DNA from 3 places in the Streptomyces sp. NPDC026500 genome. Region 1 is predicted to be linked to each of the others. Evidence: predicted binding sites of a transcription regulator. Region 1 holds the regulator's gene; each other region holds the start of a gene.

Region 1 (3,939 bases):
TGGTGGCGGTGACCAGGGTGAAGGTGCCGGCACGGCGCAGGGAGTCCAGCACGTCCTTGCTCGGGACGCCGAAGTGGAAGGAGACCACGGCCACCGGGTTGTCGAGGAGGACGGCGAGCTTGGCGTCGTAGCCGTCGTCGCGGCCGCTGTCCGGATCACCGAGCTCGGTCTCGTACCAGGCGGCCTCACCCGCGAGCTGGTTGGCGTACACCTCGACCGCGCCGGCGTCCGCGTACTCCGGCTGCGGCATGAACAGGTTGACGCCGAAGGGACGGCCGGTCAGCCCGCGCAGCTGCTTGATCTCCTGGTACATCCCGTCGGCGGTCTTGTACCCGGCGGCGAGGAATCCGAGCCCGCCGGCCTCGGACACGGCGGCCGCGAGCTGCGGGACGGAGACGCCGCCCGCCATGGGGGCCTGCACGATCGGGTGAGGGAAGAGATCGGTCAGCGCGGAGGACATGACGGCATGTTGTCACGTCCCCAGGACAAGTCCGAATCCGGTCGTCCGCCCGGGACGGGCCGCCGGGACGGTCGGACGCGGGGTGGCACGGCCACCCCGCGTCCGGCCTGGGTCAGCGGCCGTTGAAGGCGTCCTTCAGCCGGGAGAAGAGCCCCTGCTGACCGGGCTGGAACTGACCGGTGGGGCGCTCCTCGCCGCGCAGTATGGCGAGCTCGCGCAGCACCCGCTCCTGCTCCGCGTCGAGCTTGGTCGGCGTGGTGACCTCGACGTGCACGACGAGGTCGCCTCGGCCGCCGCCGCGCAGGTGCGTGACACCCCTGCCGTGCAGCGGGATCGACTGGCCGGACTGTGTGCCCGGACGGATGTCGACCTCCTCCATGCCGTCGAGCGTCTCCAGCGGCACCTTGGTGCCGAGGGACGCCGCCGTCATCGGGAGGGTGACCGTGCAGTGCAGGTCGTCGCCGCGCCGCTGGAAGGTCGAGTGCGGCAGCTCGTGGATCTCGACGTACAGGTCGCCGGCGGGGCCGCCGCCGGGGCCGACCTCGCCCTCGCCCGCGAGCTGGATCCGCGTGCCGTTGTCCACACCGGCCGGGATCTTGACCGTGAGGGTGCGACGGGACCGGACCCGGCCGTCGCCCGCGCAGTCGTGGCACGGGGTCGGGACCACGGTGCCGAAGCCCTGGCACTGCGGACACGGCCGTGAGGTCATGACCTGGCCGAGGAACGACCGCGTCACCTGGGACACCTCGCCGCGACCGCGGCACATGTCACAGGTCTGCGCGGAGGTCCCGGGCGCGGCGCCTTCGCCGTTGCAGGTGGCGCAGACGACGGCCGTGTCGACCTGGATGTCCTTCGTGGTGCCGAAGGCCGCCTCGTCGAGCTCGATCTCCAGCCGGATCATGGCGTCCTGTCCCCGGCGGGTGCGCGAGCGCGGTCCGCGCTGCGACGCCGTGCCGAAGAAGGCGTCCATGATGTCGGAGAAGTTCCCGAAGCCGCCCGCGCCGAAGCCGCCGGCGCCACCGCCGCCCTGCTGGGACAGCGGGTCGCCACCGAGGTCGTAGACCTGCTTCTTCTGCGGGTCCGACAACACCTCGTACGCGGCGTTGATCTCTTTGAACCGCTCCTGCGTCTTCGGATCGGGATTGACGTCCGGGTGCAGCTCGCGAGCGAGCCTCCGGAACGCCTTCTTGATCTCGTCCTGGGACGCGTCGCGGCGCACGCCGAGTACGGCGTAGTAGTCCGTGGCCACTTAAGACTCCGCCAGGATCTGTCCGACGTACCGTGCCACCGCTCGTACCGCTCCCATCGTTCCCGGGTAATCCATGCGGGTCGGGCCGACCACGCCGAGTTTGGCTACTGCCTCGCCGCCCGAACCGTAGCCGACCGAGACCACGGACGTGGAGTTGAGTCCCTCGTACGCGTTCTCGTGCCCGATTCGCACGGTCATGCTCGAATCCCCGGCCTCTCCAAGCAACTTGAGGAGCACTACCTGCTCCTCCAGCGCTTCGAGCACCGGCCGGATGGTGAGAGGGAAGTCATGTCCGAATCGCGTGAGATTGGCGGTACCGCCGATCATCAGCCGCTCCTCGGTCTCCTCGACGAGTGTCTCCAGCAGTGTGGAGAGCACCGTCGAGACCGTACCCCGGTCCTCCGACTCGAAGGCGTCCGGGAGGTCCTGGACGAGCTGCGGGACGTCCGCGAAGGGGCGCCCTGCGACCCGGCTGTTGAGCCGGGCCCGCAGATCCGCCAGCGACGTCTCACCGAACGGCACAGGACAGTTGATCATGCGCTGCTCGACCCGGCCGGTGTCCGTGATCAGTACGAGCATCACCCGCGCGGGGGCGAGTGACAGCAGCTCCACATGGCGCACGGTCGAGCGCGTCAGCGAGGGGTACTGCACGACGGCGACCTGCCGGGTGAGCTGCGCGAGCAGCCGCACGGTCCGCCCGACGACGTCGTCGAGGTCGACGGCGCCGTCCAGGAAGTTCTGGATGGCCCGTCGCTCGGGCGCGGTCATCGGCTTGACGCCCGCGAGCTTGTCGACGAAGAGCCGGTATCCCTTGTCCGTAGGGATGCGCCCGGCGCTGGTGTGCGGCTGGGCGATGTAGCCCTCGTCCTCCAGGGCGGCCATGTCGTTGCGGACGGTGGCGGGCGAGACGCCCAGCCGGTGCCGCTCGGTGAGCGCCTTGGAACCGACCGGTTCCTCGGTGCCGACATAGTCCTGGACGATGGCGCGGAGCACCTCGAGCCTGCGTTCACTGAGCATCGCGCACACCTCCAGAAGTCGACTCGGTGGTCTTCGTGGCCTTCGTGGCTTTCGTCTGGCACTCAGCACACGGGAGTGCCAGCGTTCCCCGGCCCAGTGTACGGCGGTGAGGCACGACCCCGGCAAGGGCGGGCCTGCGATGTCGTGCACGGCACCCGGTCACCGTTAGCGTCGCCGCATGAGGCTGACTTGGGAAGAGCTGGGGTGGGAAAGGGTGGCGCCCCGGGTCGGGCGGCGGCGACTTCCGGACTGGGACTGCACGGTCGGGCTCGTCGTCGGCGAGGGCGCGGCGCTGATGATCGACGCGGGATCGAGTCTCGCGGAGGGCGCGTGGTTGCGCCGGGAGGCGCAGGTTCTCGTCGGGCACCGTGTGACCCTTCTCGCGCTCACCCACCCTCATTTCGACCATGTCTTCGGCGCCGCGGCGTTCGCGGGCGCGGAGATCCTCGTCGCGGGCGGCTCGTCCGAGGTGTACGAGAACGGTCGCGGGGAGCTGTGCGCGGACGCGGTGCGCAACGGTCTCGACCCGCGGGCGGCGGAGGAGGCGGCCGACACCCTCGTGCGTCCCCGGCGGTCCGTGTGGGGCACCACGAACCTGGACCTCGGCGGCGGCATCGAGGTGCGGCTGGTACGGACGGGTGAGGGCCACACCGCCCACGACCTCGTGGTCGTCGTGCCGGGCGACCCGACGGTGGTGTTCTGCGGCGACCTGGTCGAGGAGTCCGGCGAGCCGCAGGCGGGCCCCGACGCCGTACCGGCGCGCTGGCCCGCGGCCCTCGACCGGCTGCTCGGCCTCGGCGGCGAGGACGCGCTGTACGTGCCCGGTCACGGGGCGGTCGTGGACGCCGGGTTCGTACGGTCCCAGCGGGATGCCCTGGCCGCGCGTTTCGGGTCGGCGGGTTCCGGCACGACAGGTTCCGGCACGGCGGGTTCCGGCACGGCGGGTTCCGGCACGGCGGGTTCCGGCACGGCGGGTTCCGGCACGGCGGGTTCCGGCACGGCGGGTTCCGGCGTGTCGCGGTGATCACCGCCGGGCTTCTCCTATCGTCATCCGAATGCGCCAGTACTCTCCGGACCTGACCCCGCCGTGGAAGAAGCCCAAGCCCGTGCCCGAGGTCCCGGCGGACCCCGGTCTGGTGGTCGAGGAGCCCGGCACCGGCTTCTGCGGCGCGGTGATCCGCTGCGAGGCGGGCACGGTGACCCTGGAGGACCG
Region 2 (3,939 bases), on a different contig from region 1:
TGATCAGCAGCGGCTTGGAGGCGTTCGACTGGATGACCTTCTCCAGCAGCGGCAGCAGGTCCTGGATGGAGCTGATCTTGCCCTGGTGGATGAGGATGTACGGGTCGTCGAGGACGGCCTCCATACGCTCCTGGTCGGACACCATGTACGGGGACAGGTAGCCCTTGTCGAAGGCCATGCCCTCGGTGAAGTCCAGCTCCAGACCGAAGGTGTTGGACTCCTCGACGGTGATGACACCGTCCTTGCCGACCTTGTCCATCGCCTCGGCGATGAGCTCGCCGACCTGGCTGTCCTGGGCGGAGAGCCCGGCCACGGCGGCGATGTCGGACTTGTCGTCGATCGGGCGGGCCGTCGCGAGGAGCTCCTCGGAGACGGCCTTGACCGCGGCGTCGATGCCCTTCTTCAGGAGGGCGGGCGACGCGCCGGCGGCGACGTTGCGCAGGCCCTCGCGGACGAGCGCCTGGGCGAGCACGGTGGCGGTGGTCGTACCGTCACCCGCGATGTCGTTGGTCTTGGTCGCCACCTCCTTCACCAGCTGCGCGCCGAGGTTCTCGAACGGGTCGTCGAGCTCGACCTCGCGGGCGATGGTCACGCCGTCGTTGGTGATGGTGGGGGCGCCGAACTTCTTGTCGATGACGACGTTGCGGCCCTTGGGGCCGATCGTCACCTTCACCGTGTCGGCAAGCTTGTTGACGCCGCGCTCAAGGGCGCGACGGGCGTCCTCGTCGAACTTCAGGATCTTCGCCATGGGAGCGGTTCAGCCCTCTCGGAAAACTTGGGAGAAACGAACGGCGCCCCCAGCGCCCGGTTCATCAAAGGTAGCGGGGGCCAGGGGCGCAGTTCACTGCAATGCTTGGTGCGGGGTTGTCCGGGGAATGACCCCGAACGCCCTTACCGGGTGAATTACTTCTCGATGATCGCGAGCACGTCGCGAGCCGAGAGGACGAGGTACTCCTCGCCGTTGTACTTCACCTCGGTGCCGCCGTACTTGCTGTAGAGCACGACGTCGCCGACGGTGACGTCGAGCGGAAGACGGTTACCGTCCTCGAAGCGACCCGGACCCACGGCAAGGACGACGCCCTCCTGGGGCTTCTCCTTGGCGGTGTCCGGGATGACCAGGCCAGAGGCCGTGGTCTGCTCGGCGTCGAGCGGCTGGACCACAATGCGGTCCTCGAGCGGCTTGATGGCAACCTTGGAGCTGGTGGTCGTCACGATCCGACCTCCCCCTTCGGAGATCTCACGGGGTTAACTGTCTGAGGTGGCGACCAGGTGGATCCGTCGTCGCGGGTGCCGGATCTGCCTGTCGCTATTGGCACTCTCCATGGGGGAGTGCCAGACCTGAGACTATGACTGCGATTAGCACTCGGTCAAGCGGAGTGCCAAAGGCGTCGGCGTGGCGTGACCCCAACGGCGTCGGACCCCGCCGAACGGCGGCCCCCTGGAGGCCGTTCTCCAGCCGCACCGAACGGCGGCCCCTCAGAGGTAGTTCTCCAGTCGCGCCGGAGTGAAGCCCTCCCGCTGGATCCGGCGGAGCAGCCGGAGCGTGGCGTCCGTGAGATTGGGTTCGCCGAAGTCGGCGAGGATGTCGCCCGGCCGGAGCCGGTGCGCGTCGGCCGCCCGGCCGAGGACGACGGCGGCGACCCCGCAGTCGGCGGCGGCCCGCAGGGTGGTCTCGTCGTACCGGCCGTAGGGGGGCCGCAGCAGCCGGGGCCGGATGCCGAAGCGCCGTCTGAGCTTGTCCTGTTGCCCGCAGATCTCGGCGCGCTGGCCGGCGTACGGCAGACCGCGCAGGGAGGCGTGGTCGAGGGTGTGGTTCTGGACGCTCGCGCCGACCGCCCGCAGCCGGGCGAAGTGCCCGTACCCCGGCCCGACGACACTGTCCGTGAGGAACACGCTGACCGGCAGCCGCAGTTCGCGGACCATGTCGACGAACCGCGGATCGCGCTCAGCCCCGTCGTCGTACGTCAGGAAGACCACCTTGTCGCGGGTGCGCACATGGTCCACGACGGGCGGAAGTCCCCGACCCGCGGTGCGCGCGGCGGTCCGGGCGGGCACTTTCGGCGCCGGGGCGAGCGGGCTGGCCAGACCCCAGCGGCGGTACGCCGACTCCTGCGGACGCACCCGCTGGGCCGCCTTCTTGCCGAGCCGCTCGATGGGGTCGACGGACTGCGCGCAGCCGCTGAGCAGCACCGCCACGAGCAGCCCGGCGGCCGGCACCCGCACCCTCACAGGTAGTCCTCCAGGCGCGCGACCGCGTACCCCTTGGCCGTGACCGTCCTCAGGAAGCGGCGGACCATGTCGGGCATGGTGCCCTTCCAGTCCTCGCGCCCCCGGAAGTGGGTGAGGACGATGTCGCCGGGATGCAGGTCCCGGTCCTCCTCGCGGTACTCCCAGTGGTCGACGAACACTTCCTCGTCCCAGATGGGCGCGTACTTGATGCCGCAGGACTTGGCGGCGCGCAGGGTGTCCTGGTCGTAGTTGCCGTACGGCGGGCGGAAGACGGTCGGGCGCCTGCCGAACTCCTTCTCCATCACGCCCTGCATGCCGCAGATCTCGTGCTTCTGCCGCTCGTACGACAGGGCGGGCAGATAGAGGTGGTGCAGCGTGTGGTTGTTGAGGGTGATGCCGCGGTCGCGCATCTTCCGGAAGTACCCGTAGTCGTCCCTGACGAGGTAGTCGCTGAGGAAGGCGGTGTACGGGATCTTCAGGTCGCTCATCATCCGCAGGAACGCGGGGTCCTTCTCATCCCCGTCGTCGACGGTGAGGAAGACGACCTTGTCCTTGGTGGGGACGGTCGTGAAGACCGGCGGCAGTCTCAGCTCCTCCTGGTCGTCCACCTCGAACCCCTTGCGGGGCCCGATGACCGGCTTCCTGGCGGGCGGCGCCGGGGGTGTCAGCGGCACCTCGGCCAGCCCCCAGCGCCTGGCGACGGCGGCGCGCCGGACCTGCGCCACGCGGAGCCGGGAGGCGTACCCGGCGAGGGCGCGGGCGGGGGGCGCCTGGAGCCCGACCAGAGGGCCGTGGGCCGGCTTGGCTCCGTCGGCGCCTGCTCCGGAACCGGTCTCGGCACAGCCGGAGACGAGGAGGGCGAGGGCGAGCACGCCGACTCCCCAGCACGCACCGGCCCCGTTTGCGCCGTTTTTATCATTTTGTCGTACGGGTCGCATGGAGCCGGATCCTCCCAGGTCACCGCCCCCGCGAAGGCCCCGACACCGCCGCCGGAAGCACACCGTCCACCGACTGGCCCACAATGGCCAGGTGAACGACGTCTCCTTCGCCCCCCTCCTCACCGACGAGGGCCGCGCCCTGCTCGACGAGGTCCGCGCCACCGAACCGGCACAGGAACTGGCCGTCGCCACCCGGCTGCGCCGCGAGCACCCCGCCGAACTGGTCTCGGCGGCCCTCGGACAGGCACGGCTGCGGCAGCGGGCGGCGGCGAAGTTCGGGGCAGAGGACGCCGGACGGATGTTCTTCACCCCGAACGGGGTCGAGCAGTCCACCCGGACGACCGTGGCGGCACACCGCGCCGAGCGGCTGCGCGCGCTGGGGGTCCGCTCCGTCGCCGACCTCTGCTGCGGCATCGGCGGCGACGCCATCGCGCTGGCCCGCGCCGGAATCCGCGTCCTCGCCGTCGACCACGATCCGCTGACGGCCAGCGCCGCCCGGGCGAACGCCGACGCGCTGGGGCTCGCGGACCTGATCGAGGTGCGCGAGACGGATGTGACGCAGGTGGACACCTCGTCGTACGACGCCGTCTTCGTGGACCCGGCGCGCCGGGGCGGCCGAGGCCGGATCTTCGACCCGGAGGGGTACTCGCCGCCGCTGTCCTGGGCGGTCGGGGCTGCCCTGCGGGCTCCGATCGCCGCCCTGAAGATCGCCCCCGGCATCCCGCACGAGGCGATCCCCGCGGAGGCGGAGGCCGAATGGATCTCGGACGGC
Region 3 (3,939 bases), on a different contig from region 1:
CAACCCCGGCTGGACCAAGCTCGTCCAGGCCGACAACCTGGCCCGCGAGCTCGGGGTCGACGCCGGAAAGCTCTTCGTCAAGGACGACTCCGGCAACCCGACGCACTCCTTCAAGGACCGCGTCGTCGCCCAGGCCATCGAAGCGGCCCGCGCCTTCGGCTTCACCACTCTCTCCTGCTCCTCCACCGGCAACCTCGCCGGTGCCGTGGGTGCCGCGGCGGCCCGCGCCGGCTTCCGCTCCTGCGTGTTCATCCCGCACGACCTGGAGCAGGGCAAGGTCGTCATGGCCGCGGTCTACGGCGGCGAGCTGGTCGGCATCCAGGGCAACTACGACGACGTGAACCGCTTCTGCTCCGAGCTGATCGGCGACCCGGCCGGCGAGGGCTGGGGCTTCGTCAACGTCAACCTGCGGCCGTACTACGCCGAGGGCTCCAAGACGCTGGCGTACGAGATCTGCGAGCAGCTCGGGTGGAAGCTCCCCGACCAGCTGGTCGTGCCGATCGCCTCCGGCTCCCAGCTCACGAAGATCGACAAGGGTCTGCAGGAGCTGATCAAGCTCGGGCTCGTCGAGGACAAGCCGTACAAGATCTTCGGCGCCCAGGCCGAGGGCTGCTCCCCGGTGTCCGTCGCCTACAAGGCCGGCCATGACGTCGTACGGCCGCAGAAGCCGGACACCATCGCCAAGTCGCTCGCCATCGGCAACCCCGCGGACGGGCCGTACGTGCTCGACATCGCGCGGCGCACCGGCGGTGCGGTGGAGGACGTGAACGACGAGCAGATCGTCGACGCGATCAAGCTGCTCGCGCGCACCGAGGGCATCTTCGCCGAGACGGCCGGCGGTGTGACCGTCGGCGTCACCCGCAAGCTGATCGAGAACGGTCTCCTCGACCCGACCCTGACCACGGTCGTGCTGAACACCGGCGACGGCCTCAAGACTCTGGACGCGGTGGCCTCGGACACCGGACTGACCGCGACCATCCGCCCGAACCTCGACTCCTTCCGAGAGGCTGGCCTCGCATCATGAGCGTCAACGTCCGCATCCCCACCATCCTGCGCACCTACACCGGTGGTGCCGCCGAGGTGACGGCCGAGGGCGCGACCCTCGCCGAGGTCATCACCGACCTGGAGAAGAACCACACGGGCATCGCCGCGCGCGTTCTGGACGACCAGGGCAAGCTGCGCCGCTTCGTCAACGTGTACGTCAACGACGACGACGTGAGGTTCGAGCAGGGTCTGGAGACGGCGACCCCGGACGGTGTGGGCGTCTCGATCATTCCGGCCGTCGCCGGAGGCTGATCGTTACCCTCGGTAATGCCGAACACGCAGAGTTCATCGAATTGCCCCCTCCGTGAGAGAAACGGAGGGGGCAATTCTGCATGGTTGAGCGCGCTACAGTTGGGGAAGCGACTTCGCTTTCGATGTTGGTTTCATGCCGGACGCATATGAGTACCCGTTCGGCGGCCGACAAGAAGTAGCCAAACTGCCTCCCCTTTATGGGTTGTTTATGGCGTTTACGGGGCCCGACTTGCCCTGAATCCTTGCGGATTCTCCGCATATCATCGATCAGCCATGCCCAGAATTCTCGTCCGATTGACCTGTTGCAGAGGGCAGTTGGACAGATACATTCAGCCGCGGTCGACGCGTTCCGGCGCACACCCCCAACCGTTGGGGGGTGAGGTCTGACCCGGATCCGCGAAGTGTGGATCTGTGCAAGGGCCAGTAATAGGGGAGTTAGGCATGGCTCAGGGCACCGTCAAGTGGTTCAACGCGGAGAAGGGGTACGGCTTCATCGCGGTCGACGGTGGTGCGGACGTCTTCGTGCACTACAGCGCGATTCAGATGGACGGCTACCGCACCCTTGAAGAGGGTCAGCGAGTGGAGTTCGAAATCTCGCAGGGCCAGAAGGGTCCGCAGGCGGACATGGTCAAACTCGCCGTCTGATCCGGGCGCGAACGGCCACCGACGCACTCACGCCGAGGGGCCCGCATCCCACCAGGGATGCGGGCCCCTCGTGCGTCCCCGGCGGCCTTCCCCTGCTCTCGTGCGCGCCCGCGCGCCCGCGAGCGCCCACTGCGCGGAGCCGCGCGCGGACCTGCGCCAGGAGGCCGCTCGTGGGGCCTGTTTTCCCGAGAGGCGCTTGCGTCCGCCCGTCACCCGAGCACCACCCCTCAACGAGCTCGCTTCGCGAGCACACCTTGCACTCGACGGGGTCGAGTGCTAATCATTGGCGTTAGCACTCTCCCAGTGAGAGTGACAGAACTTGGATCGGGCCAGTGAGGCCCGCAGGCCTGTGGGGCAAGGAACCACAAGGCTTGCAGGCCGTCCGTCGCGGGCGCGGGCACGATCCGGAGAAATCCACCCCGTCCGGGAGGACCACTTCACATGGCCAAGATCATCGCGTTCGACGAGGAGGCACGGCGCGGTCTCGAGCGCGGGATGAACCAGCTCGCCGACGCCGTCAAGGTCACCCTTGGCCCCAAGGGCCGCAACGTCGTCCTCGAGAAGAAGTGGGGCGCGCCCACGATCACCAACGATGGTGTTTCCATCGCCAAGGAGATCGAGCTCGAGGACCCGTACGAGAAGATCGGCGCCGAGCTGGTCAAGGAAGTCGCCAAGAAGACGGACGACGTCGCCGGCGACGGTACGACCACGGCGACCGTTCTGGCCCAGGCGCTCGTGCGCGAGGGTCTGCGCAACGTAGCCGCCGGCGCCAACCCGATGGCTCTCAAGCGCGGTATCGAGAAGGCCGTCGAGGCCGTCTCCGGTGCCCTCCTTGAGCAGGCCAAGGATGTCGAGACCAAGGAGCAGATCGCTTCCACGGCCTCCATCTCCGCCGCCGACACCCAGATCGGCGAGCTCATCGCCGAGGCGATGGACAAGGTCGGCAAGGAAGGCGTCATCACCGTCGAGGAGTCCCAGACCTTCGGTCTGGAGCTGGAGCTCACCGAGGGTATGCGCTTCGACAAGGGCTACATCTCGGCGTACTTCGCCACCGACATGGAGCGTATGGAGGCCGTCCTCGACGACCCGTACATCCTGATCGCGAACTCCAAGATCGCGAACGTCAAGGACCTGCTCCCGCTCCTCGAGAAGGTCATGCAGGGCGGCAAGCCGCTGCTGATCATCGCCGAGGACGTCGAGGGCGAGGCCCTGTCGACCCTGGTCGTCAACAAGATCCGTGGCACCTTCAAGTCCGTCGCCGTCAAGGCTCCGGGCTTCGGTGACCGCCGCAAGGCCATGCTCGGCGACATCGCCATCCTCACGGGCGGCGAGGTCATCTCCGAGGAGGTCGGCCTCAAGCTGGAGAACGCGGGTCTGGACCTGCTGGGCCGTGCCCGCAAGGTCGTCATCACCAAGGACGAGACCACGATCGTCGACGGCTCCGGCTCTGCCGACCAGGTCGCCGGCCGTGTGAACCAGATCCGTGCCGAGATCGAGAACTCGGACTCGGACTACGACCGCGAGAAGCTCCAGGAGCGTCTGGCGAAGCTGGCCGGCGGCGTGGCCGTCATCAAGGCCGGTGCCGCCACCGAGGTCGAGCTCAAGGAGCGCAAGCACCGCATCGAGGACGCCGTTCGCAACGCGAAGGCGGCCGTCGAGGAGGGCATCGTCGCCGGTGGTGGCGTGGCCCTGCTCCAGGCTTCCTCGGTCTTCGAGAAGCTCGAGCTCACGGGTGACGAGGCGACCGGCGCCAACGCCGTGCGTCTCGCCCTGGAGGCCCCGCTCAAGCAGATCGCCGTCAACGGTGGTCTCGAGGGTGGCGTCATCGTCGAGAAGGTGCGCAACCTGCCCGTCGGCCACGGCCTGAACGCCGCGACCGGTGAGTACGTCGACATGATCGCCGAAGGCATCATCGACCCGGCGAAGGTGACCCGCTCTGCTCTGCAGAACGCCGCCTCCATCGCCGCGCTGTTCCTGACCACCGAGGCCGTCATCGCC

Evidence for each region. The regulator HrcA, encoded in region 1, represses chaperone genes, less so after heat shock. The targets are predictions, from matches to a motif close to TTNGCACTCNGNNNNNCNGAGTGCNAA.
Region 2: the regulator HrcA is predicted to act here: its motif matches at 1,357-1,383, upstream of groES (co-chaperone GroES).
Region 3: the regulator HrcA is predicted to act here: its motif matches at 2,231-2,257, upstream of groL (chaperonin GroEL).

Annotation. Positions count from the first base shown of each region.
Region 1 is NZ_JBVHQB010000005.1:476,163-480,101, forward strand. Features, by position in the region: gene ACZ4N5_RS12735 (nitronate monooxygenase) at 1-460, opposite strand, end outside; gene dnaJ (molecular chaperone DnaJ) at 573-1,709, opposite strand; gene hrcA (heat-inducible transcriptional repressor HrcA) at 1,710-2,726, opposite strand; partial or broken gene ACZ4N5_RS12750 (MBL fold metallo-hydrolase) at 2,905-3,618, shown strand; gene ACZ4N5_RS12755 (DUF3097 domain-containing protein) at 3,782-3,939, shown strand, end outside.
Region 2 is NZ_JBVHQB010000021.1:35,747-39,685, reverse strand. Features, by position in the region: gene groL (chaperonin GroEL) at 1-748, opposite strand, end outside; gene groES (co-chaperone GroES) at 904-1,212, opposite strand; gene ACZ4N5_RS31690 (polysaccharide deacetylase family protein) at 1,477-2,229, opposite strand; gene ACZ4N5_RS31685 (polysaccharide deacetylase family protein) at 2,226-3,167, opposite strand; gene ACZ4N5_RS31680 (THUMP-like domain-containing protein) at 3,259-3,939, shown strand, end outside.
Region 3 is NZ_JBVHQB010000012.1:211,425-215,363, reverse strand. Features, by position in the region: gene thrC (threonine synthase) at 1-1,024, shown strand, start outside; gene ACZ4N5_RS22975 (MoaD/ThiS family protein) at 1,021-1,296, shown strand; gene ACZ4N5_RS22970 (cold-shock protein) at 1,738-1,941, shown strand; gene groL (chaperonin GroEL) at 2,383-3,939, shown strand, end outside.